Regions from separate parts of the Streptomyces sp. NPDC091292 genome, predicted to be linked through region 1. Evidence: riboswitches for the same ligand, from Rfam matches in the RefSeq annotation. Region 1 holds a riboswitch; each other region holds the start of a gene.
What was found. A riboswitch is a leader RNA that binds a small molecule or an ion and turns the genes downstream of it on or off. The one in region 1 is predicted to bind cyclic di-AMP.
Positions count from the first base shown of each region.

Region 2: linked by a shared signal. The riboswitch ahead of ACIQNU_RS37360 (NlpC/P60 family protein) and the one ahead of ACIQNU_RS31800 (transglycosylase family protein) in region 1 are both predicted to bind cyclic di-AMP.
Region 3: linked by a shared signal. The riboswitch ahead of ACIQNU_RS30575 (C40 family peptidase) and the one ahead of ACIQNU_RS31800 (transglycosylase family protein) in region 1 are both predicted to bind cyclic di-AMP.

Region 1 covers NZ_JBIVUQ010000015.1:98,020-108,111, reverse strand. Annotated here, with positions in the region: gene eno (phosphopyruvate hydratase) at 1-861, opposite strand, end outside; gene ACIQNU_RS31800 (transglycosylase family protein) at 1,178-1,894, opposite strand; cyclic di-AMP (ydaO/yuaA leader) riboswitch at 1,899-2,131, opposite strand; gene ACIQNU_RS31795 (transglycosylase family protein) at 2,296-3,291, opposite strand; gene ACIQNU_RS31790 (cytochrome P450) at 3,436-4,695, opposite strand; gene ACIQNU_RS31785 (nucleoside triphosphate pyrophosphohydrolase) at 4,692-5,678, opposite strand; gene ACIQNU_RS31780 (SurA N-terminal domain-containing protein) at 5,918-6,577, opposite strand; gene ACIQNU_RS31775 (protein kinase) at 6,776-8,287, opposite strand; gene ACIQNU_RS31770 (hypothetical protein) at 8,317-9,102, opposite strand; gene ACIQNU_RS31765 (N-6 DNA methylase) at 9,326-10,092, opposite strand, start outside.
Region 2 covers NZ_JBIVUQ010000023.1:65,065-75,156, reverse strand. Annotated here, with positions in the region: gene ACIQNU_RS37365 (ATP-dependent DNA helicase) at 1-1,290, opposite strand, end outside; cyclic di-AMP (ydaO/yuaA leader) riboswitch at 1,528-1,702, shown strand; gene ACIQNU_RS37360 (NlpC/P60 family protein) at 1,709-2,887, shown strand; gene ACIQNU_RS37355 (hypothetical protein) at 2,933-3,544, shown strand; gene ACIQNU_RS37350 (hypothetical protein) at 3,557-3,910, opposite strand; gene ACIQNU_RS37345 (NlpC/P60 family protein) at 4,176-5,228, shown strand; gene ACIQNU_RS37340 (LuxR C-terminal-related transcriptional regulator) at 5,239-5,952, opposite strand; gene ACIQNU_RS37335 (PspC domain-containing protein) at 5,949-7,247, opposite strand; gene ACIQNU_RS37330 (PspC domain-containing protein) at 7,510-8,829, shown strand; gene ACIQNU_RS37325 (hypothetical protein) at 8,816-9,052, shown strand; gene ACIQNU_RS37320 (TQO small subunit DoxD) at 9,426-9,962, shown strand; gene ACIQNU_RS37315 (hypothetical protein) at 9,975-10,092, opposite strand, start outside.
Region 3 covers NZ_JBIVUQ010000014.1:69,758-78,273, reverse strand. Annotated here, with positions in the region: gene ACIQNU_RS30585 (ATP-dependent Clp protease proteolytic subunit) at 1-306, shown strand, start outside; gene ACIQNU_RS30580 (hypothetical protein) at 314-628, shown strand; cyclic di-AMP (ydaO/yuaA leader) riboswitch at 1,013-1,186, shown strand; gene ACIQNU_RS30575 (C40 family peptidase) at 1,190-1,663, shown strand; gene ACIQNU_RS30570 (ATP-binding protein) at 1,727-2,164, opposite strand; gene ACIQNU_RS30565 (helix-turn-helix domain-containing protein) at 2,439-3,296, shown strand; gene ACIQNU_RS30560 (DUF397 domain-containing protein) at 3,306-3,539, shown strand; gene ACIQNU_RS30555 (8-amino-7-oxononanoate synthase) at 3,600-4,739, opposite strand; gene bioB (biotin synthase BioB) at 5,128-6,309, shown strand; gene ACIQNU_RS30545 (adenosylmethionine--8-amino-7-oxononanoate transaminase) at 6,302-7,582, shown strand; gene bioD (dethiobiotin synthase) at 7,590-8,321, shown strand; gene ACIQNU_RS30535 (class I SAM-dependent methyltransferase) at 8,380-8,516, shown strand, end outside.

The DNA.
Region 1 (10,092 bases):
GAACAGCGGGTCCTCGATGGAGACGAGGGGGTAGGCCGCGACCAGCTCCTCGTAGTACTCCGTCATCTCGGCGGCGGAGCGCTCCTTGCCCTCGAAGAGGTACTTGCCCTCCTTGTAGAACTCGGAGGCGGCGACGTCGAGCGCGAGGGCGATCTGCTGGCCGGGGACGTAACCGGCCTCCTTGATCGCTTCGAGGATGAGGTCGAGCGCCTCACGGTTCGAGCCGAGGTTCGGCGCGAAACCGCCCTCGTCGCCGAGGCCGGTGGCCAGACCCTTGGTCTTCAGCACCTTCTTGAGGGTGTGGTAGACCTCGGTGCCCCAGCGCAGCGCCTCCGAGAAGGACTCGGCGCCGATCGGGGCGATCATGAACTCCTGGATGTCCACATTGGAGTCGGCGTGCGAGCCGCCGTTCAGGATGTTCATCATCGGCACCGGCAGCAGGTGCGCGTTGGGTCCGCCCAGGTAGCGGAAGAGCGGCAGGTCGGACGCCTCGGCGGCGGCGTGCGCGACGGCGAGCGAGACGCCGAGGATGGCGTTGGCGCCGAGCGACGACTTGTCCGGCGTGGCGTCCAGGTCGAGCATCGCCTGGTCGATGAGGCGCTGCTCGGTGGCGTCGTACCCGACCAGCTCCGGGCCGATCTGTTCGATGACGGCGAGTACGGCCTTCTCGACGCCCTTGCCGCCGTAGCGGTTGGCGTCTCCGTCGCGAAGCTCCAGGGCCTCGAACGCTCCGGTGGACGCACCGGAGGGGACGGCGGCACGACCCGTGCTGAGGTCGTCGAGGCCGACCTCGACCTCGACCGTGGGGTTGCCTCGGGAGTCCAGGATTTCCCGGGCTACGACGACGTCGATGGACGGCACGAGCATCTCCTTTTATGGGATGTGGCGCGGGTACACGATGTGGTGCGGGTACACGGGGCCGCGTGGCCTCGCGGTCATGAGCCTAACGGGCCCGGGGGCATCGGCCAGTCCGCCGCCCACCCGCTGGACAGAACCGAGAGCAAATTGTTTCTGAACGAAACAAAGCGGGGCGGGAGCGGGGCGGGCACGTGCCGGGCATGGACAGAGCCCCGCCCCGGCGCGTACGGGGGTACACGCGCCGGGACGGGGCGGCCCTGGGGAAGGAGGGCGGTTCGGTGAGGGACCTCGGGATCGGGGCCGCTCGGGTCAGCTCGGGTCAGCTCAGGTGGAGCTGCTGGCCCGGGTAGATGAGATTGGCGTCGTCGATGATGTCGCTGTTCGCCTTGAACAGGGTCATCCACCCGCCCTTGACGCCGTGCGCCTCGGCGATGCCGCTGAGCGTGTCGCCCTTCTTCACCTTGTACTCGCCGTCACCCTTCTTGACCTTCTTGCCGGTCGGGGTCTCGACGGTCTTCGGGGCGGTGCGCTCCTGCGCGCGCGAGGCGCGGTCCTGCGTGCTCTGCTCCTTGGCCGGGGCGCTCTGCTGCTGCGAGGGCTGCGACGGCTGGGCGGGCTGGGCGGGCTGCGTGGAGCCCGAACCGCCGTTGTACGGGGTGTTGGAGAGGCCCACGCCACAGGTCGGCCAGGCACCCTTGCCCTGTCCGGCGAGGACCTTCTCGGCGATCTCGATCTGCTGGGCCTTGGTGGCCTGGTTGGCCTGCGGCGCGTAGGCGGTGCCGCCGTAGCCGGCCCAGGTCGACGCCGAGAACTGGACGCCGCCGTAGTAGCCGTTTCCGGTGTTGATGGCCCAGTTGCCGCCGGACTCGCACTGGGCGACGGCGTCCCACTCGGACGCGGTGGCGGCGGACGCGGTGCCGGACGCCATCAGCGGAGCGGCGACGGCGGCACCGGCCACACCGGCGAGCGTGACGGCACGGGTGGAGCGGTCGAGAGCGGTCGGGCGGCGGTGCTTGCCCTTGCCGGAAAACAGCATGGAGTGATCCCCTCACCGACGCCTGCGAGGTGAGCTGTCGGGTTCGGGCCGTGTGAGTTGCCCGGCCGTGCGCCCCTGGCGCACGACTTCACCCCTAGCCGGTCGGCGGTCGCTGTCACGAAGTCGCGGTGCAGCGTGGTGCTGCTTGGCCCTGCTTGCTGCTGTTGCGACTTCGTGGGCGGCCTCGCCCGGCACTTACCTTGGGTCCCCCGCTCCTGCCTACGGCGCTTGACGCGACGACTGTTCCCGAACGGCCGTCGGCAGGATTCGGCGTGACGGCCATCGGTGCCCGCTGTGGCGAGCGGTCCTGACGGTAGACACGTGAACGGCCTTATTTCAAAGCCGTTCGGGGTGGGTGAGACTCATCTCTCACTCTCGCCAAACCGGACATTAGGCCCGAACTACTGCTGGGTGATGTCCGATTCGGGAAGAAGATCAAGGCTTTGGCCGGGCAGGATCAGGTCCGGATCGGCGCCTACGGTCGCCTTGTTGCCGTCGTAGAGCGCGGTCCATCCGCCCTTGAGGTCATGGCTGTCGGCGATGCCCCAGAGGCTGTCGCCGGGGCGCACGGTGTAGGTGCCGTCGGCCGCGCCGCGCTCGCCGTCGCCGCGTGAGGCGTGCCGGCCCGCGGAGTCGTCGGTGCGGGAATCGGCCGCGTCCCCGGCGCCCTCGTCGGCCGAGTCGCCGCGGTGGCGGCCGGTGGCCGACGAGTCGCCGGAGGAGCCGCTGCCGGAACTGGCCTCGTTTTCATCTGACTTGGCGAGGTCGGTGGTGGAGTCGGCCGACTTGTCCGTCTTGCCGGTGGAGTCCTGATTCTTCCCCTCGGAGGAGGTGGCATCGCCGGCCGGGCTCGACGGATCGGTCGTGGGGGATGAATCGGGCGAGGTGGAGGGAACCGGCTTTTTCGTTGCATCTGACGAGTTGTTCGTCTGCGAGGAGCCGCTCGAACCGGAACTCTTGCCCGGGACCTTCGACGGCGTCCCCGAGGGAGCCGTGCCCGTGTCGACGTCCGCCGACGCGCCGCCCTTCGTGAGCCCGGCGATCGGGGCGCAGCTCACCCAGGCGTCCGGGCCCTGCACCGCGAGGACGCGCTCGGCGACCGCGATCTGCTGGGAGCGGCTGGCCTGGTCCGCGCGGGGCGCGTAGGCGAGACCGCCGAAGTCCTCCCAGGTCTCCTGCGAGAACTGGAGTCCGCCGAAGTACCCGTTGCCGGGGTCGGCGCTCCAGGAGCCGCCGCTCTCGCACTCCGCGAGCCGGTCCCAGGCGGCGCCGTCGGCGGCGGACGCGCCGGTCGCGCCGAGCAGCGGAATGGCGAGGGCGGAGCCTGTCACGCCGGCCGCGACGACCAGGGCGGGTACCTGGCGGGGGCGACGGTGACGACCGTTCCCGGAGAGCATGCGGAGGCCTTTCGTGGGACAACTGGGCCGACTGCGGCGCGTGGGGACCGCCGAGTCGACGTGAACGTAGCCGTATTCGAACAGTGGTCACAAGTCGATGCAGCGCAGATCACGTGAAAGTCACAATGGTGACGGGCCGTCAATTCACCTGCCCTGTGGGGTGAAATGTACGGGCAAGGTGCGCAATCCGCGCATGATGAGCCCGCCGCGCCATCTCAGGTCGGCCGGGTCGGCGGCGAGTTGCAGATCGGGCAGGCGGCGCAGCAGGGTCGCGAGGGCGGTCCGGCCCTCCAGACGGGCCAGCGGGGCGCCGAGGCAGTAGTGGATGCCGTGGCCGTATCCGAGGTGGGGGTTGTCGCGGCGGGACAGGTCGAGGGTGTCGGGGGCGTCGAAGCGGGCGGGGTCGCGGTCGGCCGCCGCGAGGACGACGAGGACGGGGTCGCCGCGCGGAATCTCCTGTCCCCCGATCTCCAGGGGCTGCGTCGCGTACCGCCAGGTGGCCAGCTCCACCGGCCCGTCGTAGCGCAGGAGTTCCTCGATCCCGGTCTCCAGGAGTCCGGTGTCACCGCGTACGAGGCTGTCCTGGAGGAGCGCCCGCTGCACGGGGTTCCGAAGCAGGGCATAAGCCCCATTCCCGATCAAGTTGATGGTCGTCTCGAAACCCGCGAAGAGCAGCACGAAACACATGGCGGCGGCCTCGTCCTCGGTGAGGTGTTCGCCGTGGTCGGAGGCGCGGATGAGGCCGGAGATCAAGTCGTCGTCGCCCTGCTCGCCCAGGTTCTCGCGCTTGCGGTGGATGAGGTCGGCGAGATAGGCGCGGATCTTCTTCACGGACCGGGCGACTCCGCCGCGCGGGCCGCCGCCGTGACGGATCATCATGCCCGCCCAGTCGCGGAAGTCGTCCTGATCCTCGCGGGGGACGCCGAGCAAATCGCAGATGGCGTAAATCGGAAGGGGGAAGGCAAACTCGTGAATGAGGTCCGCACTGCCCCGCTCCGCGAAGCCGTCGATCAGCTGGTCCGTCAGCTCCCGCACCCGGGGCTCGAACTCGGCGACGCGGCGCGGCGTGAACGCCTTCGACACGAGGCGGCGCAGCCGGGTGTGGTCCGGCGGGTCGATGTTCAGCAGATGCGTCATCAGATTGGCGCTGCGCTCACCGGGGATGCCGGTCCTGCTCTTGCCCGGCGCGTCCTCGGCGTGGTGCAGCGGCTTCTTCGACAGCCGCTGGTCGGCGAGCGCCTGCCGGGCGTCGGCGTACCGTGTGACGAGCCACGCGTCGACTCCGCTGGGCAGCCGGGTGCGGTGCACGGGGGCGTGCTCGCGCAGCCAGGCGTACGCCGGGTACGGGTCGGTGGCGAACTCCCAGGTGAAGAGTTCCGGGGCGGCGGGGATGCCTTCGGTCACCGGGCGGTCTCGGTCGCGCGGATCGCGTCGCGGTAGGCGCGGGCTGCGGCCCGCAGCGCGGCCTCCGGGTCGACGCCGGCCGCCTCGGCCCGTACCGCCAGGGCGAGCAGCTCGTACCCGATGCCGTCACCGGACGGCGCGGGCACCTCCAGACCCGCCGTCCGCACCCGCGAGGCGAGCTTCGCGGCGAGCGCGAGACCGGGCTGTCCCAGCGGCACACCGTCGGTCACCGACGCGCGCTGCTTCTCCTCGGCCTTGGTGCGCAGCCAGTGTTCCTTGACGTCCTCGGGGGTCTCGGCGGTGGCGTCGCCGAAGACGTGCGGGTGGCGGTGGATCAGCTTGGCGACGATGCCGGCGGCGACGTCGTCGATGGAGAAGGGGTGGTCGTCCTCGTCCGGGCCGCCCTCCTCGGCGATCCGCGCGTGGAAGACGACTTGGAGCAGGACGTCCCCCAGCTCCTCGCGCAGCTCGTCCCGGTCGCCGTCCTCGATGGCCTCGACGAGTTCGTACGCCTCCTCGATCCCGTACTTCGCCAGGCCCTCGTGCGTCTGCCGTGACGACCAGGGGCACTCGGTGCGGATACGGTCCATGACCTGCACCAGGTCGAGAAGCCGGGCGCCCGGCAGGTCGTACGAGGCGGGCAGCAGCTCCAGATCGGGCAGCGCGCCCCGCCCCGAACCGGCGAGCCGGGCGAGCCCGTCGGTGAGGCGCGACTCACCGTCGGCACCGGAGACCACGACGACGGTACGGGTGCCTGCGGCGGCCTGAACCAGGTCGTCGGCGGACGGCGAGCCCACCTCGACGGTGACACCCGCCTCACGGATGTACGGCAACTGAGGGTGCCCGCCGTCCCGGCACACCACGAGATCGGCACCACGCAACACCTGCCAGGCATCCCAGGACAACAGCCCAGGAGCAACACGATGGCTGGTACTCAACAGAACAACCCGCCCACCGGGCCCAGGGGAACCAATTACCTTCACAGCTCGAACGTACAACCCGAGACGAACGACCACCGCCTGCGGGTGCGGGTGTGGGTGCGCAGCGCGATCCCTCCGGGTTGCATGAAGGGCACCGCCCTTCATCTCATTTCCGCCGCAGCGGCGCTCAGCCACCCCGCGCCTCTCCGGCGGTGCCGAGCCCACCCCCGGGGCCGGGGGCCCGGTGCGGGAGGGGGCCGGGCGCAGCCCGGGGGTGGGGGCCGGTCAGGGCGCCCCCGGCGTCACGCCTCTGTTGGCTGTGATGCCGAGACCTCGTGCAGCCACGGCATCTTCGCGTCCACCCGGGCGCTCTTCTTCACGTCCCATGCCCCGTAGCGCGGGTTCAGGTCGATGGAGAGTTCCTTCGACGCCTTGCCGAGGGCGTTCCAGAACACGGCCTGACCCTCGGTCGTGTTCATGTCGATACCGAGGGCCTGGGCGAGTTTCTGGGCCTCGACCTCGGTACGAAGGTTGGCGTCCAGGCGGGACGGCGGCACGTTGTACTGCTGCAACCAGGCCGCCTGCAAGGCCTTGCTGCCGCCCGCCTGCTTCTCCAGGTTGCCGCGCAGCGCCTGGATCTCCTTGCGGGAGACGCTGACACCGGCGTCCTCGGCGGCCCGGTCCAGCACCTTGTCGAGGACCATCGTGTGCAGCGTGGACCGCGTCAGCCCGCCGGACTTGGCGACCACCTGGTCGTACTGCTCCTGATTCGCCGTGCCGTTCCGCTGTGCGCTGCGCACCTCGTTCACGCGGCTCTCCAGCTGCGCGACCGTGATGCGCTGCCCGCCGACGACGGCCGCCGCGCCCGGATGCGCGTCGCCGCCGCAGGCGGTCAGCAGTGGGGCCCCCGCGAGCAGCGCGACGGCGGAGACGGTGACTGCGGTGCGACGGCGGCGGTGCAAAGGAGCCTCCCGGCGGCGAGATTGTGCGTCGGTGCACAAAGTCTTGCGGTGATCGATGGTAGGCAGTGGCCGCGCTCTCGGCCACTGATTCGGCAGCACAGTTTCGACACTGCCCCCACCAACGACGCGGGACGATTCGGGGCACGCCCGGCACAGACCCACCCAGGCCCCCAAGATCAGGTACGTATCGGCTACGTACTATCCCCGTACCTGCCCCAGCCAGTGCAAAGTCCGCTGGACCTCCGCCGGCAGCGGATGGCTCGGTCCGTGCAGGCGTTCCGCGTCGTGCAGCAGCCGTACCAGCGTGTCGTGGGCGGCGGCCCGGTCGCCGAGCGCGAGCAGCAGGTGGCCGATCCGGCGCCGGATGTCCAGCGGCAGGTCGGGGTCGGCGGCGGTGTACGGATTCTCCGCGTACCGGTTCTCGTAGTACGGCAGCAGCGCCCGGTACTCGTTGAGCGCGGCGGCCGGTTCCCCGAGTTGTTCGAGGCACTGCGCCGCGTCGTACCGGAAGCGGAGCGACTGCGGGTCGGCGTGGCCGGCCTCGGCGGCCCGCTCGTCGGCGAGGCGGCGCAGCTCGGGCAGCGCGCGCCGGTACTGGCCGTCGTCCATCAGCGTCGCCGCGTACTGCTTGCGCAGCGTGCGGACGACCGGCGAGTGCTCGCCGTGCTGCCCGGCGGCGGCCGGGAGGATCGCGCCGAGGATGTCGACGGCCTGCGTGATACGGCCCTCACCCAACAGCCGCTTGACCTCGTCGACGGCGGCGGCGACGTCGGGGCGCCCGGCGGGCGGGGCCACCGGCGCCTCGGGGCGCGGCGCGGGCGTGACCGCGCGGTCGGGCCACGGCGCGTGCGGGCGCAGGAACGGGCGGGTGGGGTCGAGCGGGCCACGGGTCGGCGTGGAGCGCGCGGGCAGCAGCGGCAGCAGCTCCTCGTACACCTCCTGGGCGCTGGCCGGGCGGTGCTGCGGGTCCTTGGCGAGGAGCCGCAGGACGAGCGATTCGAGAGCGTCGGGGACCTCGGGGCGCAACCGGCGCACGGGCAGCGGCGGCTCGTAGAGATGGCGGTGCAGCACGCCGAGCGCGGTGGACCCGGCGAACGGCACGTCTCCGCTGAGCAGTTCGTGCAGCAGCACCCCGAGCGCGTACAGATCGGTGTACGGGCCGACCGCGCCGCCCATGGCCTGCTCGGGCGCCATGTACGCGGGGCTGCCGATCGGGGAGCCGGTGTGGGTGAGGCGGGTGGTGTCGGTGTCCATGACCGAGGCGACGCCGAGGTCGAGGACGGTGACGGTGCCGTCCTGCTTGACCATCACGTTCCGCGGTTTGAGGTCGCGGTGGACGATCGGGACGGCGTGCACGGCGGAGAGCACGGCGCACAGTTGCGCGGCGACGGCGACGCCCCACTGCCAGGGGTACGGGTCGTGTTCGGCGAGGTGGTCGGAGAGGTCGGCGCCGTCGATGAACTGCATGACGAGGTACAGCTCTTCGGCGTCGCTGCCCGCGTCGTGCACGGTGACCAGGCCGGGGTGGTCGACCTGGGCGGTGACCCGGCACTCGCGTACGAAGCGGCGGCGCAGCTCTTCGGCGTCCTGGCTGTCGGGGCCCGCGACCTTGTCGGGGCGCAGCAGCTTGACGGCGACGCGCCGGTCGAGCCGCTGGTCGTAGGCGGTCCAGACCTGGCCCATACCGCCCTGGCCGATGAGTGTGGACAGCGCGTACCGGTCGGCGACGACGCGTGCGGTCACCGGCCGCCCTCCTGCCCGCCGCCGCTCTGCCCGCCGCCGCTCCGGTCGCGGTCCTGGCCGCGCAGATAGTCGCTCAGCTCGTCCAGTTCGGCGCGGACCTGGTCGATCCGCGCGGGCCCGGGACGGCCGGGCGGCTGCGGGGACAGTGGCTGCGGCTGGGGCTGGGGCGGCGGAACGGGCGCCGGGGTCATGGGCGGGGGCGTGGCGAAGTGCGGTGCGGCGAAGGGCGGGGGCGTGGGGGGCGCGGACTGGCCGAGAGAGCCGGGAAGCGTCTGCCCGAGAGGGCCGGGGGCCGGTTGTCCGAGAGGGCCGGGGGCCGGCTGGACCGGCTGTCCGACCGGGTGCTGGGTGCCGAGCTGCTGCGGGTAGCCGTACCCCGCGGTCGGCGGTATCGGGCCGCCGTGCCGGGGCGGCAGCGGGATGCCGTACGGCAGCGGCGGGGGCACCCGGAAGTGGTGGAAGTCCGAGTAGAGGAAGTAGACCGCCCCGCCGAACGCCGACAGCAGCAGGAGGCCCATACCGAGGTCGCCGCGCCAGGTGCTGAGATCCTCGGTGCCGTCCGCGACGAGCATCGCGAAGGCGACGACGAGCGCCACCAGCGAGGCGAAGAAGAGGATCCAGTCCCGCCGCTTACGGGTCACGATCGCGATCCGCAGCATCGTGCCCCACGCCAGGAAGCCGATGCTCCCCAGCGCGAGCGCCACGAAGATCACCCGCAGGACCACCAGCAGCGCGGTCGAAGGGCGCTGAGGCTGCGGCGGCGCGAGGCCGTGGCCGTGCATGGCTGCTCCGTAAGGTGTCGGTCGGGTGCCCCGAGGCCGCTGCGAAGGGGCACCTGTCGTGGTCGGACGTGCGGTGCGGAGTCCGAGCGTATAGGCCGCGTCGGACATGCGGTCCCGGGTGGTACCGAACCGTTGCCGTACGGATCACGCCCGCCCGTTCCCCGCAGTTCCCGGAGGCCACGGGTCCGTTTGGTGGGGTCCGGTGAGGGTGCCCGGCGGGTGCTCAGTCGGGCGTGACCGTGCCGTCCGTGAGGCCGTCGTGCATGCCGCGTACGAGCTGTTCGCCGAGGCGTCCGGCGAGCCGCAGCGCGTCCTCGAACGCGGCGAGCGTACGGAACCGTTCCCCGTACCGCGCCTGCTGGTCCAGCGGGATTCTCGGGAGCTGGAGGCGGCGGACGTCGAGCCGGGTCGCGGTGGACGCGTAGCTGCTGGCCTGGCGGTTGTTGGCGGTGCCGCGCAGGAAGCCGGCGAGGAACCACGGGTCGAGCGCGGCCGGGTCGGGTCGCAGCAGGGTGAGGTTGCGGCCGAGCGCGGCGCCCTCGGTGGTCTCGTCGATCACGCGCGCGACGGCGCCGCCGCCGAGCACGGGGACGACGACGTCGCCGCGTTCGGTCAGCACGGTGTCCCCGCCCGCGTCGCCCTCGGGCAGCACACCAGAGGGCACGGCTCCGGCGAGGACGTCGTGGTCGGTGAGTACGGGTACGCGCGCGGTGTCGGCACCGGAGCCGTCAGTACGGCTCGCGGAACCTCCCGTACCGCCACCCGTACCGCCACCGGAACCCCCCGTACCGCCCGTACCGCGCGCGTGCCCGATGCCCGCGCTGCTCGCCGTGCGCAGCACCAGCGCGCCCGCGCGGGCGAGTTCGCCGACGGTCGTGAGCGGCCAGTGCGCGGGGCGGGACGCCGGGTCGGGGACGGGCGGGGGCGGCGGGGTGAGGTCGCTGGTCAGCCGCAGGGTGTCGCCGAGGCGGGTGCGGACGGTGGCCAGCT
Region 2 (10,092 bases), on a different contig from region 1:
GATCTCGTCGGCGACGAACTGCGCCTCGTCGTGCTCGGTGTCGGCGACGAAGCCGGTGATCTGGGCGCCCGCGCCCGCGTTGGTCCACAGGTTCTTGGGGCGGCGGCTCTCATTGCGCTCGATGACGGCGTTGGCCGCGCTGAGGATCGTCTGCGTGGAGCGGTAGTTCTGCTCCAGGAGGATCGTGGTCGCGTCCGGGTAGTCCTCCTCGAACTGGAGGATGTTGCGGATGGTGGCGCCCCGGAAGGCGTAGATGGACTGGTCCGCGTCACCGACGACGCACAGTTCGGCGGGCGGCAGGTCGTCGGGGCCCGGCGGTACGTCCGCCGGGTGCTCGGAGGTGCCGACCAGTTCGCGGACGAGTGCGTACTGCGCGTGGTTCGTGTCCTGGTACTCGTCGACCAGGACGTGCCGGAAGCGGCGGCGGTAGTGCTCGGCGACGTCCGGGAAGGCGCGGAGCAGATTGACCGTCGTCATGATCAGGTCGTCGAAGTCGAGGGCGTTGGCCTCGCGGAGACGGGACTGGTACATCGCGTACGCCTGCGCGAGGGTCTTCTCGAAACCGTCGCTCGCCTGCGCGGCGAAGTCCTCCTCGTCGATCAGCTCGTTCTTCAGGTTGGAGACCTTGGCGCTGAACGACTTGGGCGGATAGCGCTTGGGGTCCAGGTCGAGATCGCGGCAGACCAGGGCCATCAGGCGCTTGGAGTCCGCCGCGTCGTAGATCGAGAACGACGACGTGAAACCGAGCTTCTTCGACTCGCGGCGCAGTATCCGCACGCACGCGCTGTGGAAGGTCATCACCCACATCGCGTGGGCGCGCGGACCCACCAGGTGCTCGACGCGCTCCTTCATCTCGCCCGCGGCCTTGTTCGTGAAGGTGATCGCGAGGATCTGGCCCGGGTGGACACCGCGCGCGGCGAGCAGATACGCGATGCGGTGGGTGAGCACCCGGGTCTTGCCGGAGCCGGCGCCGGCCACGATGAGCAGCGGCGAGCCCGCGTGCGTGACGGCGGCCTGCTGGTGATCGTTCAGCCCGTCGAGCAGCGCCGCCGGGTCCAGTACGGGACGGGGGGCGCCGTCCCGGTAGTACGCGTCCCGGGGCGGGGGCGCGTCGAACTTCCCGCCGAACAGGTCGTCCGGGATCTCCTCCGGGGCCAGGTGCTCGGGGTCCTCATGGGCCCCCGGGTCCTGGGAATCCTGGGGGTCCTCGGGGTGGGGCGGGTGCTCCTCGTGGGCGGCGTGGGGCGCCTTGAGGTTCGCCAGGAAACTGTCGTCAAAGAGGCTGCTCATCGCCTCCCGAGTCTAGGCCGCCCCACCGACAACCGGCCCCGGGTTCAGGGTCCCCGTACCCCATTCCATAAACGGAGCGAATCGGTCCGCTCACTCAGTGCTCACTCAGCGCTCACTCGGCGAGAAAGTCACGAAAATGTATCGGGCATATCGCACATCAACCTTCACAGGCTTCACAGGAGTTGGCTAGCGTGCGCGGCAGGCCTCCCGACCCCCGCCGGCGAACGACGCCGGGACGGGTGGCCTCCGCTGAGTCCGGTGCGCCGCGAGGCAGCCGGAGCCGGGGACCCACTCAGTTCCTGGGGTGAATCGGTGCCGTCGCCGTGACAGGCGTACGGAACCGTAGGGCAGCCTTCCGAACCACCCGCCCGAACCCGACAGCTAACCCGGTAGGCGGTCCACGGAAGGAGCGCCTCCGTTGGCGTCGCACCGCAGAGAACGGCAGCCGGGCACACGTGTCGCCGGGCTCCGTACATCCCCCGCCCTCGGGATCACGACGGCGGCCCTGACCTCCGTCGCCCTCCTGTCGCAGAGCGCGCAGGCCGCGCCCGCCGACGACAAGCCGAGCATCGAAGAGGTGCAGCGCAAGGTCGACGACCTCTACCACGAGGCCGGCGTGGCCACCGAGAAGTACAACGGCGCCAAGGAGCGCAGCGCCCAGCAGAAGAAGAAGGTCGACGGGCTGCTCGACCAGGTGGCGCGCGGCACCGAGAAACTGAACGAGGCGCGGCGGGCCATGGGCTCGTTCGCCGCCGCGCAGTACCGCACGGGCGCGGTCTCGGACACGGCGACCCTGCTGCTCGCGGACAATCCGCAGGACTACTTCGACCAGCGCCAGTTGTCGTCCCGGCTCACCGAGCGGCAGAAGGAGGTCGTCGACGACTACCAGACGCAAGCGCTCGCGACGGCCAAGAAGCGGGAACAGGCGGCGAAGAGCCTGACGAAGCTGACGGCCTCGCAGTCGGCGCTGCGCACCAGCAAGCAGGATGTGCAGACGAAGCTGGGCGAGGCCCGCGACCTGCTGTCGAAGCTGACCGCCGAGGAGAAGAAGCGGCTGGCGGCGATCGAGAAGAAGAAGCAGGAGGAGGCGCGCCGCAAGGCGGAGGAGCTGGCGCGGAAGCAGGCGGCGGAGGAGAAGAAGCGGCAGGAGGCCACGGCGGAGAACCCCTCATCGGGTACGGGTTCCGGTACGGGTTCGGATTCCGGCACAGGCTCCGGCACCGGCTCCGGTACGTCGGCGGGTGCGTCCACGCAGACCGCCAAGGTGATCGCCTTCGCCGAGGCGCAGTTGGGCAAGCCGTATGTGTGGGGGGCCACGGGCCCCGGCTCGTACGACTGCTCGGGGCTCACGCAGGCCGCGTGGAAGGCCGCCGGTGTGACGCTGCCGCGCACCACCTGGGACCAGGTGAAGGTGGGCACGACGGTGTCGACGGCCGACGCCCGCCCCGGTGACCTGGTCTTCTTCTACGACGACATCAGCCACGTCGGTATCTACACGGGCGACGGCAAGATGATCCACGCGCCGAAGCCGGGCGCGAACGTCCGCGTCGAGTCGATCTACTACATGCCGATCCACAGCGTGGTGCGCCCGGCGTAACGACCGACCCGGCACGGAAAGTCACAGCACCGGGAGTCACGGCACGTGGGGACCGACATCGACGGCGCGATCGAGACCCGTACGACGGACGGGCGCTGGCAGGTCGCGCGCGATCTGACCGCCTTCGCCCTCGGACGGGACCACGACGCGTGGGACTGTCTGTTCGGCGTCGGCCGGGCATCGGGCATGGAGCGGCCCCTCTTCCCGTACCGGGGTCTGCCCGACGACGCGTCGGACCCGGTACGGGAAGCCGGCGCCGTCGACTACACGCACGGCCACACCTACGCCACCTGGGCCGAGGTCGCCGCCGTCGACTGGGACGCCCCGCTCGCCGACGCGCCCGCCTGGTCGTGGGTGGCGGTGTGGCGGCCCGGACGCGACGGGGCGCCGGTCCTGGGCGAGGTCGTGGAGGCGACGCCCGACCTGTGCGACGCGGCGGCCGACGTCTTCGGCGCGCGGACGCTCCTCGCGCCGCCGGAGTGGCCGCCCGGAGGCGAAGTGCGGCGGGACGGTGCGGTGTACCGGCCGGTGGTCCTCACGGCGCGGATGCCGGCGCCGCCGGACGGGGAGCGCTGGGCGCCGGTGTGGACGGCGATGCGGGAGCACGCCGACGGGTGCGGGGACGAGCGGGTGCGCCTGGTGGTCTGGTTCGGCTGACGGCGCAGGAACTCAGGTCCAGAGGACGGCGATGAAGATGTTCGCCGTCGTGAGACCCCCGACGGTGGCGAACAACCCCTTGTCGACCGCCTCCTCGTCGCGCTTCACGTACACGAGGCCGAGGATCACGATCAGCAGGGCGAGCTTCACGCCGATCTTGATGTTGTTGACGGTGTTGTCGTCGGCCTGGTTGAGACCGACCAGGGCGACACCGGTGACCAGCATCGTCAGGGCGCCGTGCAGCATCGCGGGGCTGAAGCGGGCGGTGCCGGCGCTCATGGCCTTCATCTGGGTGAGAAACCCACCCAGAAGGGAGGCTATGCCGACGATGTGAAGCCCGACGAAAAGATGGATAAGCAGATCCATACCCCGGACCCTAGCTGTCGCCCTATCAGAGGGACCCACCGGGTGGATCGGGAACGTGAGGTTCGGTCGGAGTCAATCGGAGTCAACGGGGATTGTGGAGGGGCGGGTGGGTGGGGGGTGTCCGATGTGGTCGGGGTGGGGGCACAGATGGTCAGTTCCTCGCATGGGGTCACGGGAGGGTCACGTACCCGCATAGCGTCCTGCGTCAGGTGACCGGCGACCCGCCGCCGGTACCCGTACCCGACGACGAAAGGACGTGACCCCCGTGGCCGCCCATCGGAGAGCCCGGCAGCGTTCCCTCGGGGGGCGCACCGCCCGTGGCGCCGCCACCCTCGCCCTCGCGGGCGCCGCCACGGCGACCGCCTTCGACGGCACGGGCCACGCCGAACCCCGGCTCACCCCGGCCCAGGTGAAGGCCAAGGTCGACAAGCTGTACCACGAGGCCGAGATCGCCACCGAGAAGTACAACGGCGCGAAGGAACAGGCGGACGCGGCGAGGAAGGCGTACGCCGACCTCCAGGACGAGGCCGCCCGGAAGACGGAGAAGCTCAACACGGCACGGGACGCGCTGAGTTCGGTCGCCACGGCCCAGTACCGCACGGGCGCCCTCGACCCCTCCGTACAGCTCGCGCTCTCCGCCGACCCCGACGAGTATCTGGAGGGCGCGGCCCTCGCCGAGCGGATCGGGGACCGTCAGGCGCACGCCGTCACCGGCGTCGGCCGGGACCTCGCCGAGATCGGGCGGCTGCGCGCCGAGGCCGCAGGCGAACGCACCCGTCTCGCCGCACGCCAGGCCCAGCTCCGGGCACACAAACGGGCCGTCACCGACAAGCTGGACCAGGCCGAGCGACTCCTCGACCAGCTCACCGCCCCCCAGCGCACCGAGGTGACCGCAGCACCCCACGCCTCCCGGGCCGACAGCCGCAGCGCCCCCGCCCCCGCCCCCTCCCTCGCCGCCACCAGCCCGAACTCCCGCGCCGCCGCAGCCGTCTCCTTCGCGTACGGCGCCCTCGGCAGCCCCTACGTCTGGGGCGCGTCCGGACCCCACGCCTTCGACTGCTCCGGCCTCACCCAGGCCGCCTACCGCGCCGCCGGAGTCGCGCTGCCGCGCACCACGTACGCCCAGATCAACGCCGGACAGCGGGTCTCACGTTCCCAACTCCAGCCGGGCGACCTGGTGTTCTTCTACTCCGGCATCAGCCACGTCGGCCTCTACGTCGGCAACGGCCAGATGATCCACGCCCCCAACCCCAGCGCCCCGGTCCGCCTGGCCCCCGTCGACCAGATGCCGTTCGCCGGAGCGACCCGGGTCGCCTGAGGCCGTGCCGTCAGACCAGCCGCCGAGCCGTCGCCCACCGGGTCAGTTCATGCCGGTTCGACAGTTGGAGTTTGCGCAGGACCGCCGAGACGTGGGACTCGACCGTCTTGACGGAGATGAAGAGCTGCTTGGCGATCTCCTTGTACGCGTAGCCCCGGGCGATCAGCCGCAGGACCTCGCGCTCCCGCTGCGTGAGCCGGTCCAGGTCCTCGTCCACGGGCGGCGCGTCCGTCGAGGCGAACGCGTCGAGGACGAACCCGGCGAGGCGGGGCGAGAACACGGCGTCCCCGTCCTGCACCCGGAAGATCGAGTCGACCAGATCGGTACCGGTGATCGTCTTGGTGACATAGCCCCGGGCGCCGCCCCGGATCACCCCGATGACGTCCTCGGCGGCGTCCGACACGGACAGCGCGAGGAACCGTACGGGCTGCTCGGGGTCCGCCATGAGCGGTGCGCAGCGGCGCAGCACCTCGACGCCGCCGCCGCCGGGCAGGTGCACGTCGAGGAGGACGACCTCGGGCCGGGTCGCCGTGATGACCGTGACGGCCTGGTCGACGTCGGCGGCCTCGCCGACGACCTCCACGCCGGTACGGTCGGTCTCCCCGATCTCGGCCTGGACGCCGGTACGGAACATGCGGTGGTCGTCCACCAGGACGACCCGCGCCCGCCGCCCGGCCGGCTCGCTCGCCCCTGTCGCGTCGGTCGCGCCGGTCGCGTCGCTCATGACGTTGTCTCCGCCCTCTCCATGGTCAGCTCGACCTCCGTACCGCCGTCGGGCACCGCGCGCAGCCGGGCCGTGCCGCCGTTGCGCTGCATACGGCCGATGATCGATTCTCGTACGCCCATGCGGTCGGCGGGTACCGCGTCCAGATCGAAACCGGGGCCCCGGTCGCGTACCGACACGAAGACGGTGTCCGACTCGACCTCGGCGTAGACCTGTACGGCGCCGCCCTCGCCACCGTACTTGGCCGCGTTCACCATCGCTTCCCTCGCGGCCTGCATCTGTGCGCCGAGGCGGTCGTCCAGCGGGCAGTCGCCGACGACGACGACCTCGATCGGGACGCCGTGCTTGTCCTCGACCTCGGCCGCGTGCAGCCGTACCGCCTCGGCGACCGTGCCGGGGCCCTCGTCGCCGTCCTCGGTGGACTTGCCGGTGCCGTCCGGCTTGTACAGCCAGGCCCGCAGATCGCGTTCCTGGGCGCGGGCGAGCCGGCGGACCTCGCCGGCGTTCTCCGCGTTGCGCTGGATCAGGGTGAGGGTGTGCAGGACGGAGTCGTGGACGTGCGCGGCGACCTCGGCCCGCTCCTGGGCGCGGATGCGCATCAGGCGCTCCTCGGACAGGTCCTGCGTCATGCGGACGAGATAGGGCCCGGCGAGCAGCGCGATCCCGACGAGGACGGCGAGCGCGGCCTGGAGGATCGAGCCGAGGTGGGCGGCCGAGCCCTGGAGTACGAAAATGCCGGTGACGCCCGCGCCGACCAGCACGACACCGGCCGCCGACCGCAGCAGCGTCAGGGTCCGGCGCCGCCGGCCGACCTCCATCCAGCGGGCCCGGCGCGCGTTGTCCGCCTGCCGCCACACCAGGGCGACACCGGCGGCGACCAGCAGCGTCGGCCAGATGTAGCCCTTGGCGCCCGCGCCCAGGTTCACATTGCCGACGAAGATCATGGCGACGACGACCATGGCGAGCAGCGCGACGAGCTGCCCCTTGTCCGGTTTACGGGCCACCAGGCGCCGCCGCCCGTCGGGCGCGGTCTCACTGGTGAGCACGGAGTGCCGCTCCCCGCCGACACCGCCGATGCCGAGGGGTACGAAGAACCAGAACGCGGCGTAGAGGAGGGCGCCGAGTCCGTCGGCCATGAACAGCCCGACGAACACCAGCCGCACCCAGACCACCGGCAGCCCGAGATGCCCGGCGAGCCCCCGCGCCACTCCGCCGAGCCAGCGACCGTCGCTGCTGCGGTAGAGCTTGCGCGGGGTCCAGGTCGGATCAACGGGTGCGGCGAGAACGTCCGGCATGCCCCCGATCCTCACACGCCACCCCCGGCCCCCACATCAGGGTCGGACCCGGAACTACCCCCGACGTACCCGGCGCACTGGCCCACTCACACCTCCCGCACAACCCAAATCCCGCCGCAACGGCGCTCCACCCCCACGGCGAGTGCCCGGCGGAATCGAGACCATCCGCACCACCCCCCAAGGGCCCCACCACCCCGAAATCAGGGACACCCCAGGGTCACCCCCGGTCCCACCGCCCCCCGCCCCCCGTCACCATGGACCCATGACAGCAGCTCAGCACCCGGCCGCCGAGCGCAGCGAAGGCGGCCCCCCTCCGCCACCCCCTCCCGCACCGGAGAAGTTCCGGCGCGACCGGCAGCACAAGGTCTTCGGCGGGGTGTGCTCCGGACTCGGCCGCGCCTGCGACATGGACCCGGTGATCTTCCGGATCGTGCTCGTGGTGCTCTCCGCCACGGGCGGTATCGGTCTGCTCTTCTACGGCTTCGTCTGGCTGTTCGTCCCGCTGGACGGCGAGGACGAGAACGAGGCGCGCAGGGCGCTGTCGGGCCGGGTGGAGGGCCCCGCGCTGACGGCGGTCCTGTTCGCCCTGGTCGGCTGCGGACTGTTCCTGTCGATGCTCGGCAACGGCGGCGTCCTCACCTTCGGCTGGGTCGTCGCCCTGCTCCTGGCGGGCGCGGGCTACTGGTCACGGCAGCGCGACACCGCCGACCCGGACCCCCTGGCCGCGCAGGCGTCGGCCGACGCGCCGCCGGAGGCCAAGGCGCCGCCCGCGCCGCACGCGCACCCCTCCTGGTGGCGGGAGCCCATCGTCAAGGACGGCACACACGACGGCGACACCGGCTATCTCTGGGGGCCCGAGGGCATGAGCGGTACGAGCGCGGCCCGGGTGCCGCACCGGACGGCATGGCAGCAGGCCCGGGTGCCGTGGACCCCGGAGCCCCGGCCGCGCGGCCCGCGCTGGATCGGCGGCTGGGTGTTCCTGCTCGCGCTGGTGGCGGGCGGCCTCGGCACCTGTCTCACCTGGGAGCACCTGGCGCTCGGCCAGAGCCTCCAGACGGGCCTGGCGTGCGCGCTCGGCGTGCTGGGCCTGGGCATCGCGGTCAGCGCGTTCCTCGGGCGAACCGGCGCGGGCTCGATCATCCTCGCGGTGATCACGGCGGCCCTCCTCGCGGGCGCGACCGCGCTGCCCGAGAACATCAGCACCCACTGGATGCGCACCGGCTGGACCCCGGCGACGGCGACGGACGTCCGCGACCGTTACGACCTGGGCTCCGGCATCGGCACCCTCGACCTGAGCAAGGTCAAACCCGCGAAGGACACCACGGTCACCAGCCACGTCGCGGTCGGCGCGGGGCAGCTCAAGGTGGTCGTACCGGACAACACCACGGTGAAGCTGCGTATCCACGTCGGCATCGGCGACATCCAGTTGCCCGGCGACCGGAACGGCGATGTCGACATCGCACCCGGCAAGGAGAAGACGGTGACCCTGCCCCCGACGGACGGCTCGAAGAACCCGGGCACCCTCGATCTCCGGCTCGACGTCGGTCTCGGACAGGCGGTGGTGACCCGTGTTGCGCCATGAGTTCCAGCCGGGACGGCTGATCGCGGGCGTCGCCCTGCTCGGCGCCGGAGTGCTGTACGCGCTGGACGGGCCGCTCGGCTGGAGCGTCCCGTGGTTCGTGGTCGGGCCGGTGGTCGTCGGCGGCCTGTGCCTGGCCGCGGTCGCCTCGGGCGCGGTCGCCGCGGTCCGCCACGCCCGCGCGAAACGGGCCGCGGTGCCGGGAACGACGGGGAAGGACACCTGAGCCGATACGCGGGACCGTACGGGTCTCGGCCACGGAATCCGTCGCGGCAGGGCCTGTCGTCAATTTCCCGTCGTTCGCCCGGTAGGGCGGGCCGTGCGGCGTCTGGTGCGTGCGATCGCAAGGCGCCGGAAGGTCCTCGATGGGGGTCCCCCCTGGTCCTCAAGACCTTGGGGGAGGCGCTACGTGGGCCTTTCGGCAACGCCGCATGGGGGTCCCCCCTGTTCGAGCGCAGCCGAGAACTTGGGGGAGTGCGTGCCAGGCGTCGCACGGCAGACGGGAAATTGACGACAGGCCCTGGTGAGCCGGGGCAGCTTCGCGTACGTATGGTCTCGTGAAGGGTCCCCCGACCAGGCGCGCGAGAGGCGGCGGAGCGATGGCTCACGGCATGCGAACGGACCTGCACACCGGCTATGTCGACGAGGGGCGCGGAGGCGACTGGCGGGACACCGCCACCCGGTACGCGCTGGTGCCGCTGAGGCTGTTCCTCGGCGTGACCTTCATCTACGCGGGCATCGACAAACTCACCGACAGCGCCTTCCTCTCCGCGTCCGGCGCCGGTTCCATCGGTGATCTGCTGCGGGCGGTGCACGACAGCGCGGCGATACCCGCCATGGTCGACCTCGCCGAGAAGAGCCCGGTCGGCTTCGCGTACGCCATCGCGTTCGGTGAACTCGCCGTCGGTATCGGCACGTTGCTGGGGCTGCTGACCCGGCTCGCCGCGTTCGGCGGGGCCCTGATCTCGCTGAGTCTGTGGCTGACGGTGAGCTGGACGGCGTCGCCGTACTACTACGGCAACGACCTCGCGTACCTGGTGGCGTGGACCCCGCTGGTCCTCGCGGGCGCGTCGGTCCTGTCGGTCGACGCCCAGCTCAAAGGGCGCCGCCGCCGGAACCGCGACCAATACGCGTAAGGGCGGGCGTCCTCAATCGGTGACCACGTCGATCGCCCGGCTGTTCGTCTCCAGGCCCGCCGCCGTCACCACCTGCACCTCGACCCGGCCCGGCTCGACGTCCACCGGTACCGGCACCGTCAGCACCGTG
Region 3 (8,516 bases), on a different contig from region 1:
GCCGCCGGCACTCCGGGCAAGCGGTCCGCGCTGCCGGGCTCCCGGGTACTGATCCATCAGCCGTCGCTGCGGGAGCCGATCGAGGGGCAGGCGAGCGATCTGGCGATCCAGGCGGACGAACTGCTGCGCACACGTGACCTGCTGGAGGAGATGCTCGTCCGGCACACCGGCCGGAGCCGGGAGCGGGTCCGCGCCGACATCGAACGGGACACGATCCTCGACGCGCGGGCGGCCGTCGAGTACGGCCTGATCGACCGGGTCGTCCCGAGCCGCAAGTCCTCGCGTACCGCGCCGGACGCGGGGTGACGCGCCGATGCTTCCGCCGGAGCTGCCGCCACTGCCCGCGCTGACCCGCGCCGAGGGCGAGCTGATCGACCGTTATCTGGAGGTCGTCGACCTGCTGGGCCGGATCAATCCGGCGCGGGGCGGCGACACCTATCGGGGGCTGCGTGCCGCGCAGGCGCTCGTCGGCAGGGCGCAGGAGCTGCGGGACGCGCTGGTCCTGATGCACCAGCGGGGCGAGAGCGAGGTGCACGGCGAGACGCTGACCCGGGCGCTGCGCACCCTCGACGGCGAGCGACGCGCGGCGCGGGTGGGGATACCGAGGGTGCCGACGGGACAGGAGTGAACCGCCGCCACTCAAGGAATGAGTCCGCCGCCACGCCGGGAGCGAGTCCGCCGAAGCCGACATGGCGTCCGGAACGCGGCACAAACGGGCCGAAAGAGCTACCGCCGAACGACGTATTAAGTGGTCGTCACGGGGCTCGGCCGAGTTGCGCATCCTGGCCACCTTGACACCCGAAAAATGCGTTCCGCCGCTGGTACGACGTTCGTCGGGTGTCCCGTCGGCTGTTCGAAAAGGGGCCTGTCCACCCGAACGGATCAGCGGTGAGGAGGCTCACAAACCACCGGTAACTCTCGGATTTCCCGACATTCATGCGTGAAGATCCCTTCCGACGACAAGCCCCCGCCACCAGCGGCGGGGCGGTCCGGGCGGACGCCGAGTCCTGCCGCTGTCCGGATGCCAGGTCGACAGAGGTGGATCGGCAGGAGTGGAGGACCCAGGCACGACGGGCCGCCGGAGAGATCCGGACCGGCCCTTGGGGTGAAGCCGCGTCAGCGGCCGGGCATCTTCGCCTGCCCGAACCCGACAGGTCATCCTTCACAGGCGGCTGACGAAGGGTTGCGCATGACTGCGCTCAATCGTGTCCCGTCGCTGCTGACCCGGGCCGGCACCGCTTCGGCCCTGACGCTCGCCGCCGTCGGCGGCAGCATCGTGGTACCCGGTGCCGCGTCCGACGCCGCGGCGGCGGCGATGGGAAACAGGGCACTCAAGGTGGCCGCCTCCAAGAAGGGCGCCCCCTATCTGTACGGGGCGACCGGACCGCGCCGGTTCGACTGCTCCGGGCTGACGCTGTACTCGTTCAAGCGCGCGGGCAAGAAGCTCCCGCGCACTGCCGCGGCGCAGTACAACAAGACGCGCCATGTGTCGGCGGGCGACCGCCGCTCCGGGGACCTGGTGTTCTTCCACTCGGGCCGGAACGTCTACCACGTCGGCATCTACGCCGGGAAGGGACGTATCTGGCACTCGCCCAAGACCGGGGACGTGGTGCGCCTCCAGAAGATCTGGACGAAGAGCGTCTGGTACGGCCGGGTGAACTGACCCGCGCCGCGCGGCGCGCTCCCCCGGTGTCAGCTCCGGCCCGGTGTCGGCTCTGGCTCGGTGTCAGCTCTGGCTCTGGACCGGAACCGTCCACGGCAGGGCGATCCACACCGTCTTGCCGCCCTCGGGTGTGGGGCTGACGGACAGTCGGCCGCCGCACTCCGCGGTGAGACAGCGGATGATCACCATGCCGCGGCCGTTGTCCTGCTGGACGGCGGCGGGCAGCCGCTTGGGGTAGCGCGGGTGGCTGTCGGTGACGCCGATCCGCAACTGTTCGTCGCGTTCGAGCGCGATGTCGACGGTGAAGGTGGGCGACTGGCCCAGGGTGTGCTGGACGGCGTTGGTGGCCAGTTCCGACACGATGAGCCGGACCGTGTCGTGCGCCTCGGCGTCGCCCGGCAGGCCCCATCCGGCGAGGACCTCGCTGACGTACTTGCGTGCCGTGGGGACCGAGGCGGGATCGCTCGGCAGGGTCACGGATGCTTCCTGGTGGTCAGCCATGGCGACGTCGTCCCTTTCCCACCGGGACCGGACTCCGACACGAGGCGGATGGTTCGAGGGCGGTCCCGGACTGGTGCTGCGCGCCAGCCTGCCATCTCCGCGCCGGTCACACGTGGCGATCCACCAGGATGTGCATATATCTGTCGCTCGAAGCGGTGAACTCTGCCACGACCGACCGTATTTGACGGCGCTCCTTCCCCCGTATTTGCCACCGGCCCCCACCCGTCCTCTACCGTCTGGCGGTGAATCCGTCCGCGGCCGGGAGGAGACGGCCATGCACTACGGTCCCGCGGTACGCCGCCGCAAGCTCGGCGCCGAGTTGCGCACGCTGCGCGACGGCGCCGGGCTCACCAGCGGTCAGGCCGCGCGTCTGGTCGGCTGGCACCAGTCCAAGGTGAGCCGGATCGAGACGGCGACCAGCGGTGTGAAGCCGGAGGACGTGCGGCTGCTGCTCGACGCCTACCGGGTCGACGACCCGCGCCGGCGTGAGCTGCTGGTCGCGCTCGCCGGGGACGGCGATGACGGCGGCAGCCGCTGGTGGAACGCCTACCGGGGGCTGCTGCCGCCCGAGTACCGGGACTTCATCTGTCTGGAGGCGCAGGCCAGCCAGATGCGGACGCTGGAGACGTCGGTGGTGCCGGGGCTGCTCCAGATCCGGGACTACGCGCGGGCGGTGACCCGCTCGGCGGTCCAGGGGGTGCCGGAGGACCAGATCGACGCGCTGGTGGACGTACGCCTCGCGCGCCAGGACGTGTTGCGCGCGGATCCGCCGCCGGAGCTGAGCGCGGTGGTCGACGAGGCGGTGCTGCGGCGGCCGGTCGGCGGCGCCCCGGTGATGGAGCGTCAGCTCGCGCATCTGGTCGAGTCGGCGCGGCTGCCCCATGTGCGGCTCCAGGTGATGCCGTTCGCCGCCGGGGAGCACATCGGACTCACCGGCCCGTTCGTCGTCTTCTCCTTTCCGGACATCGCCGATCTGGACGTGATTGTTCTAGACCACTTGACGCATAGCCTCTATCTGGAGCGGGAAGAGGACCTCAAGGCGTACGTCGATGCCTTCACCTCCCTGCAGAGCCACGCCCTTTCCCCAGAGGACTCGTTGGACTTCATCGCCGGAATCCGTCCCGGCGCATAAGGAGGCACCATGTCTGCACTGCCTCGTCCCACCCTGCCCGTTCCGAGGAGCACGTCCCTGCGCGGCGTCCACTGGCGCCGCAGCAGCCGCAGCACGGGAATGAACAACTGCGTGGAGACGGCCGAGCCGCGCGCCGGCCGTGCGGCGGGCCTGCTCGCCGTCCGCGACTCGAAGAACCCGCAGGGACCGGCCCTGCTCTTCACCCCGGCCGCGTGGAGCACCTTCGTCGACACTCTCGGCTAGGGTCCCGGGCCCGGCGTCCAGGGTCCCGGGCCCGGCGTCGAAATCCTCCGCACCCGGCGGCTATCGGGGCGCGGTGTCCACGATCACCCGTACGGCTTCGCCGATCTGTCGGTCGGTCAGGTCCGCGCGGGCGGTCAGCCGCAGCCGCGAGACGCCGTCGGGTACGGACGGCGGCCGGAAACAGCCCACCACCAGGCCCGCTCCACGGCAGTCGGCGGCCCAGCGCACGGCCGACTCGGGCGAGGGCGCCCGTACGGAGACCACGGCGGCGTCCGGCCGTACCGCCTCAAGTCCCGCCGCCGTGAGCCGGGCGTGCAGTCCGGCGGCGACCTCGCGCGCCCGGTCGGCGCGGTGCGGCTCGCGGCGCAGCAGCCGCAGGGCCGCGAGTGCGGCGCCCGTCGCCGACGGGGCGAGCCCGGTGTCGAAGATGAAGGTGCGGGCCGCGTTCACGAGATGGTCGATCACGCGGGCCGGGCCGAGCACCGCGCCGCCCTGGCTGCCGAGCGACTTCGACAGGGTCACGGTGGTGACCACGTCGTCGGCGCCCGCGAGCCCCGCCGCGTGGGGCGCGCCCCGGCCGCCGGTGCCGAGTACGCCGAGTCCATGGGCGTCGTCCAGGAGCAGTCCGGCTCCGGCGCGGCGGCAGACGGCGGCGAGTTCGGTGAGGGGGGCCGCGTCGCCGTCCACGGAGAACACCGCGTCGGACACCACCAGCGCACCGCCCGTCCGGGTGGCGAGGGCCTTGTGCACGGCGTCGGGGTCGGCGTGCGCGACGACCTGCGTGGTGCCGCGCGCGAGTCGGCAGCCGTCGATGAGTGAGGCGTGGTTGCCCGCGTCGGACACGATCAGCGAGCCGTGCGGGGCGAGGGTGGTGACGGCGGCGAGGTTGGCCGCGTATCCGGAGGACAGCACGAGGGCCGCCTCGAAGCCGCAGAACGCGGCGAGTTCGCCTTCGAACTCCGTGTGCAGCGCGGTGGTACCGGTGACCAGGCGTGAGCCGGTCGATCCCGCGCCCCAGCGGTGGACCGCGTCGGCGGCCCCGGCCACCACCTCGGGATGCCGGGTCAGGCCGAGGTAGTCGTTGCTCGCGAGGTCCAGGAGTGGTGAGTCGGCGGGGCGGGAGCGCAGGGTGCGGACGAGTCCGGCCGCGCGGCGCCGGGCGGCCTGTGCGTCGATCCAGTCGAACGGCGTTGCCGCCATGCGCGCCTCCGGCGTGTGCGGATCCGGCCGGTCCGGGGACCGGTGGTCCGGGTTCCGGGCAGGCGGCATCCAGGGGTGGTTTTGTAGGCAGTGCACAGACCCTAGGGCCTGTCGTCAAATTCCCGCCTGCCGTGCGGCGTCTGGCACGCACGCTCGCGGCGTTGCCGAAAGGCCCACGTAGCCCCGCTACGAGGACCTTCCGGCGCCTTGCGATCGCACGCACCAGACGCCGCACGGCCCGCCCTACCGGGCGAACACCGGGAATTTGACGACAGGCCCTAGCGGTCGCGCCGCCCACCCAGGATGTGGCAATACCCACACCTTGACCGGGCAGTGTTGTGCGATGTCTCCCTGGCCGGGAGAGGTGGCGTACGTCAAGATCTGCCCCATGAACCTGTTGAACACGCTGGTGGACAAGGGGCTTCGGCGTGAGCTGCCGACCCGCGACGAGGCGCTGGCCGTGCTGGCCACGTCCGACGACGACGTGCTCGATGTGGTGGCCGCGGCCGGGAAGGTGCGCCGGCACTGGTTCGGGCGGCGGGTGAAACTCAACTATCTGGTCAACCTCAAGTCCGGCCTCTGCCCCGAGGACTGCTCGTACTGCTCCCAGCGCCTCGGTTCCACGGCGGGGATCCTCAAATACACCTGGCTGAAGCCCGACGAGGCGTCGCGGGCCGCGGCGGCGGGGCTCGCGGGCGGTGCGAAGCGGGTCTGTCTGGTGGCGAGCGGGCGGGGCCCCACGGACCGGGACGTGGACCGGGTCTCGGACACCATCAAGGCCATCAAGGACCAGAACGAGGGCGTCGAGGTGTGTGCCTGCCTCGGGCTGCTGTCGGACGGCCAGGCGGACCGGCTGCGGGACGCGGGCGCCGACGCCTACAACCACAACCTCAACACGTCCGAGGGGACGTACGGGGACATCACGACCACGCACACGTACGCCGACCGGGTCGACACGGTCCGCAGGGCGCACGCGGCCGGGCTTTCGGCGTGTTCGGGGCTGATCGCGGGCATGGGCGAGAGCGACGGGGACCTGGTCGACGTCGTGTTCGCGCTGCGGGACCTGGACCCGGACTCGGTGCCGGTGAACTTCCTCATCCCCTTCGAGGGCACCCCGCTCGCCAAGGAGTGGAACCTCACGCCGCAGCGCTGTCTGCGGATCCTGGCGATGGTCCGGTTCGTGTGCCCGGACGCGGAAGTCAGGATCGCGGGCGGCCGTGAGGTCCATCTGCGCACCCTCCAGCCGCTGGCGCTGCACCTCGCCAACTCGATCTTCCTCGGCGACTACCTCACCAGCGAGGGCCAGGCGGGCAAGGCGGACCTGGAGATGATCGCGGACGCCGGTTTCGAGGTGGAGGGCGCGGACACCGTGACGCTGCCGGAGCACCGCACGGCGACGGCCGGCGGCTGCGGCTCCACCGACCAGGCCGACGCGGGCGGCTGCGCAGGTGGTGGCGGTGGCGGTGTCTGCGGTACGGGCGAGTCCGCTCCGGAGGTCCCCGAGGCGCGCACCGACCTCGTCGCGGTACGCCGCCGGGGCGCCGGAACGGATCTCGCGCCCAATGCCTGACGCCCTCCCCACCGATGAACTGCTCGCCCTGGACCGCCGGCACGTCTGGCATCCGTACGGTCCGATGCCCGGCCGGCGGGACCCGCTCGTCGTCGCGTCGGCGAGCGGGGTCCGGCTGCGGCTCGCGGACGGCGGCGAGCTGGTGGACGGCATGTCGTCGTGGTGGTCCGCGATCCACGGCTACCGGCACCCCGTCCTGGACGACGCGGTGCGCGAGCAGCTTGCCCGGATGAGCCATGTGATGTTCGGCGGACTCACGCACGAACCCGCCGTACGCCTCGCGAAGCTCCTTGTCGACATGTCGCCCGAGGGTCTGGAGCATGTCTTCCTCTGCGACTCGGGTTCGGTCTCGGTCGAGGTCGCCGTCAAGATGTGCCTCCAGCACTGGCGTTCGCTCGGCCGCCCCGGGAAGCACCGGCTGCTGACCTGGCGCGGCGGCTACCACGGCGACACCTGGCAGCCGATGTCGGTGTGCGACCCCGAGGGCGGCATGCACGAGCTGTGGTCAGGCGTCCTGCCCCGGCAGGTGTTCGCCGACGCGCCGCCCACGGAGTACGACGAGACGTACGCGGACGGGCTGCGGGAGCTGATCGGGCGGCACGCGGACGAGCTGGCCGCGGTGATCGTGGAGCCGGTGGTGCAGGGCGCGGGCGGGATGCGGTTCCACTCCCCCGCGTATCTGCGGGTGCTGCGCGAGGCGTGCGACGCGCACGGGGTGCTGCTCGTGTTCGACGAGATCGCGACCGGGTTCGGCCGTACGGGTGAGCTGTTCGCGGCGGACCACGCGGGGGTCACGCCGGATGTGATGTGCGTGGGAAAGGCGCTGACCGGTGGCTACATGACGATGGCGGCGACGCTGTGCACCGCGCGCGTGGCCGACGGGATCTCGCGCGGCGAGGTGCCGGTGCTGGCCCACGGGCCGACGTTCATGGGAAATCCGCTGGCCGCCGCGGTGGCCTGCGCGTCCCTCGGTCTGCTCCTCGACCAGGACTGGCGTACGGAGGTCAAACGGATCGGGGCGGGGTTGCGTGAGGGTCTGGCACCTGCGGCGGACCTGCCCGGGGTGCGGGACGTCCGGGTGCTGGGGGCGATCGGTGTGGTCCAGCTCGACCACGAGGTGGACATGGAGCGGGCGACGCGGGCGGCGGTGCGCGAGGGCGTGTGGCTGCGGCCGTTCCGGGATCTCGTCTACACGATGCCGCCCTATGTGACGGGCGACGACGACGTGGCACGGGTGGCGCGCGCGGTGTGCGCGGCGGCGGCGGAGGGGTGAGGCGCGGATGGCCGTGCTGGTGGTGACAGGGACAGGCACCGAGGTCGGCAAGACCGTGACCACGGCGGTGCTCGCCCGCGCGGCGCTGGCCGCCGGGCGTTCCGTGGCGGTCCTGAAGCCCGCGCAGACCGGTGTGTCCGGGGACGAGCGGGGTGACGTCGACGAGGTGGTACGGCTGGCCGGCGGGGTGACGGCGGTCGAGCTGGCCAGGTTCCCCGACCCGTTGGCCCCGGCCACGGCCGCGCGCCGGGCCGGGCTGGCCCCGGTCGGCGCGCGAGAGACGGCCGACGCGGCGGCCAAGCTCGCCACCGACCACGATCTCGTGCTGGTCGAGGGCGCGGGCGGTCTGCTCGTACGGTTCGACGCCGCGGGCTCCACGCTGGCCGACGCGGCTCGGCTGCTGGGGGCCCCGGTGCTCCTGGTCGCGTCGGCGGGGCTGGGGACGCTCAACACGACGGCGCTGACCGCCGAGGCGCTGCGGGCGCGGGGTGTGGACCTGCTCGGTGTGGTCGTCGGGTCCTGGCCGGGCGCGCCCGATCTGGCGGCCCGCTGCAACCTCGCGGACCTGCCGGCGGTCGCGGACGCGCCCCTGCTGGGGGCGGTGCCGGAGGGTGCGGGGGCGTACGAGCCGGTGGCGTTCCGGGCGGCGGCTGCCGGGTGGGTGGCGCCGCCGCTGGACGGGACATGGGACGCGACGCGCTTCACCGCGGAACAGGCGCCGGTCCGGGGCAGCCTCTAGGCTCGGTGACCCAGCCGTCCCCAGGCTCGGTAGACCAGCCGTCCCGAGGAGTCCTCTCATGCCGCAGCGGCCGACCGCCGTCCCGAAGGACGCCGTGCACCACCCTTGGTTCGCCCGGTTCTACGCCCGTATCAGCGTCGCGACGGAACCGTCGGTCGGGCCCCTGCGTGCGGAACTTCTCGCCGGGCTCACGGG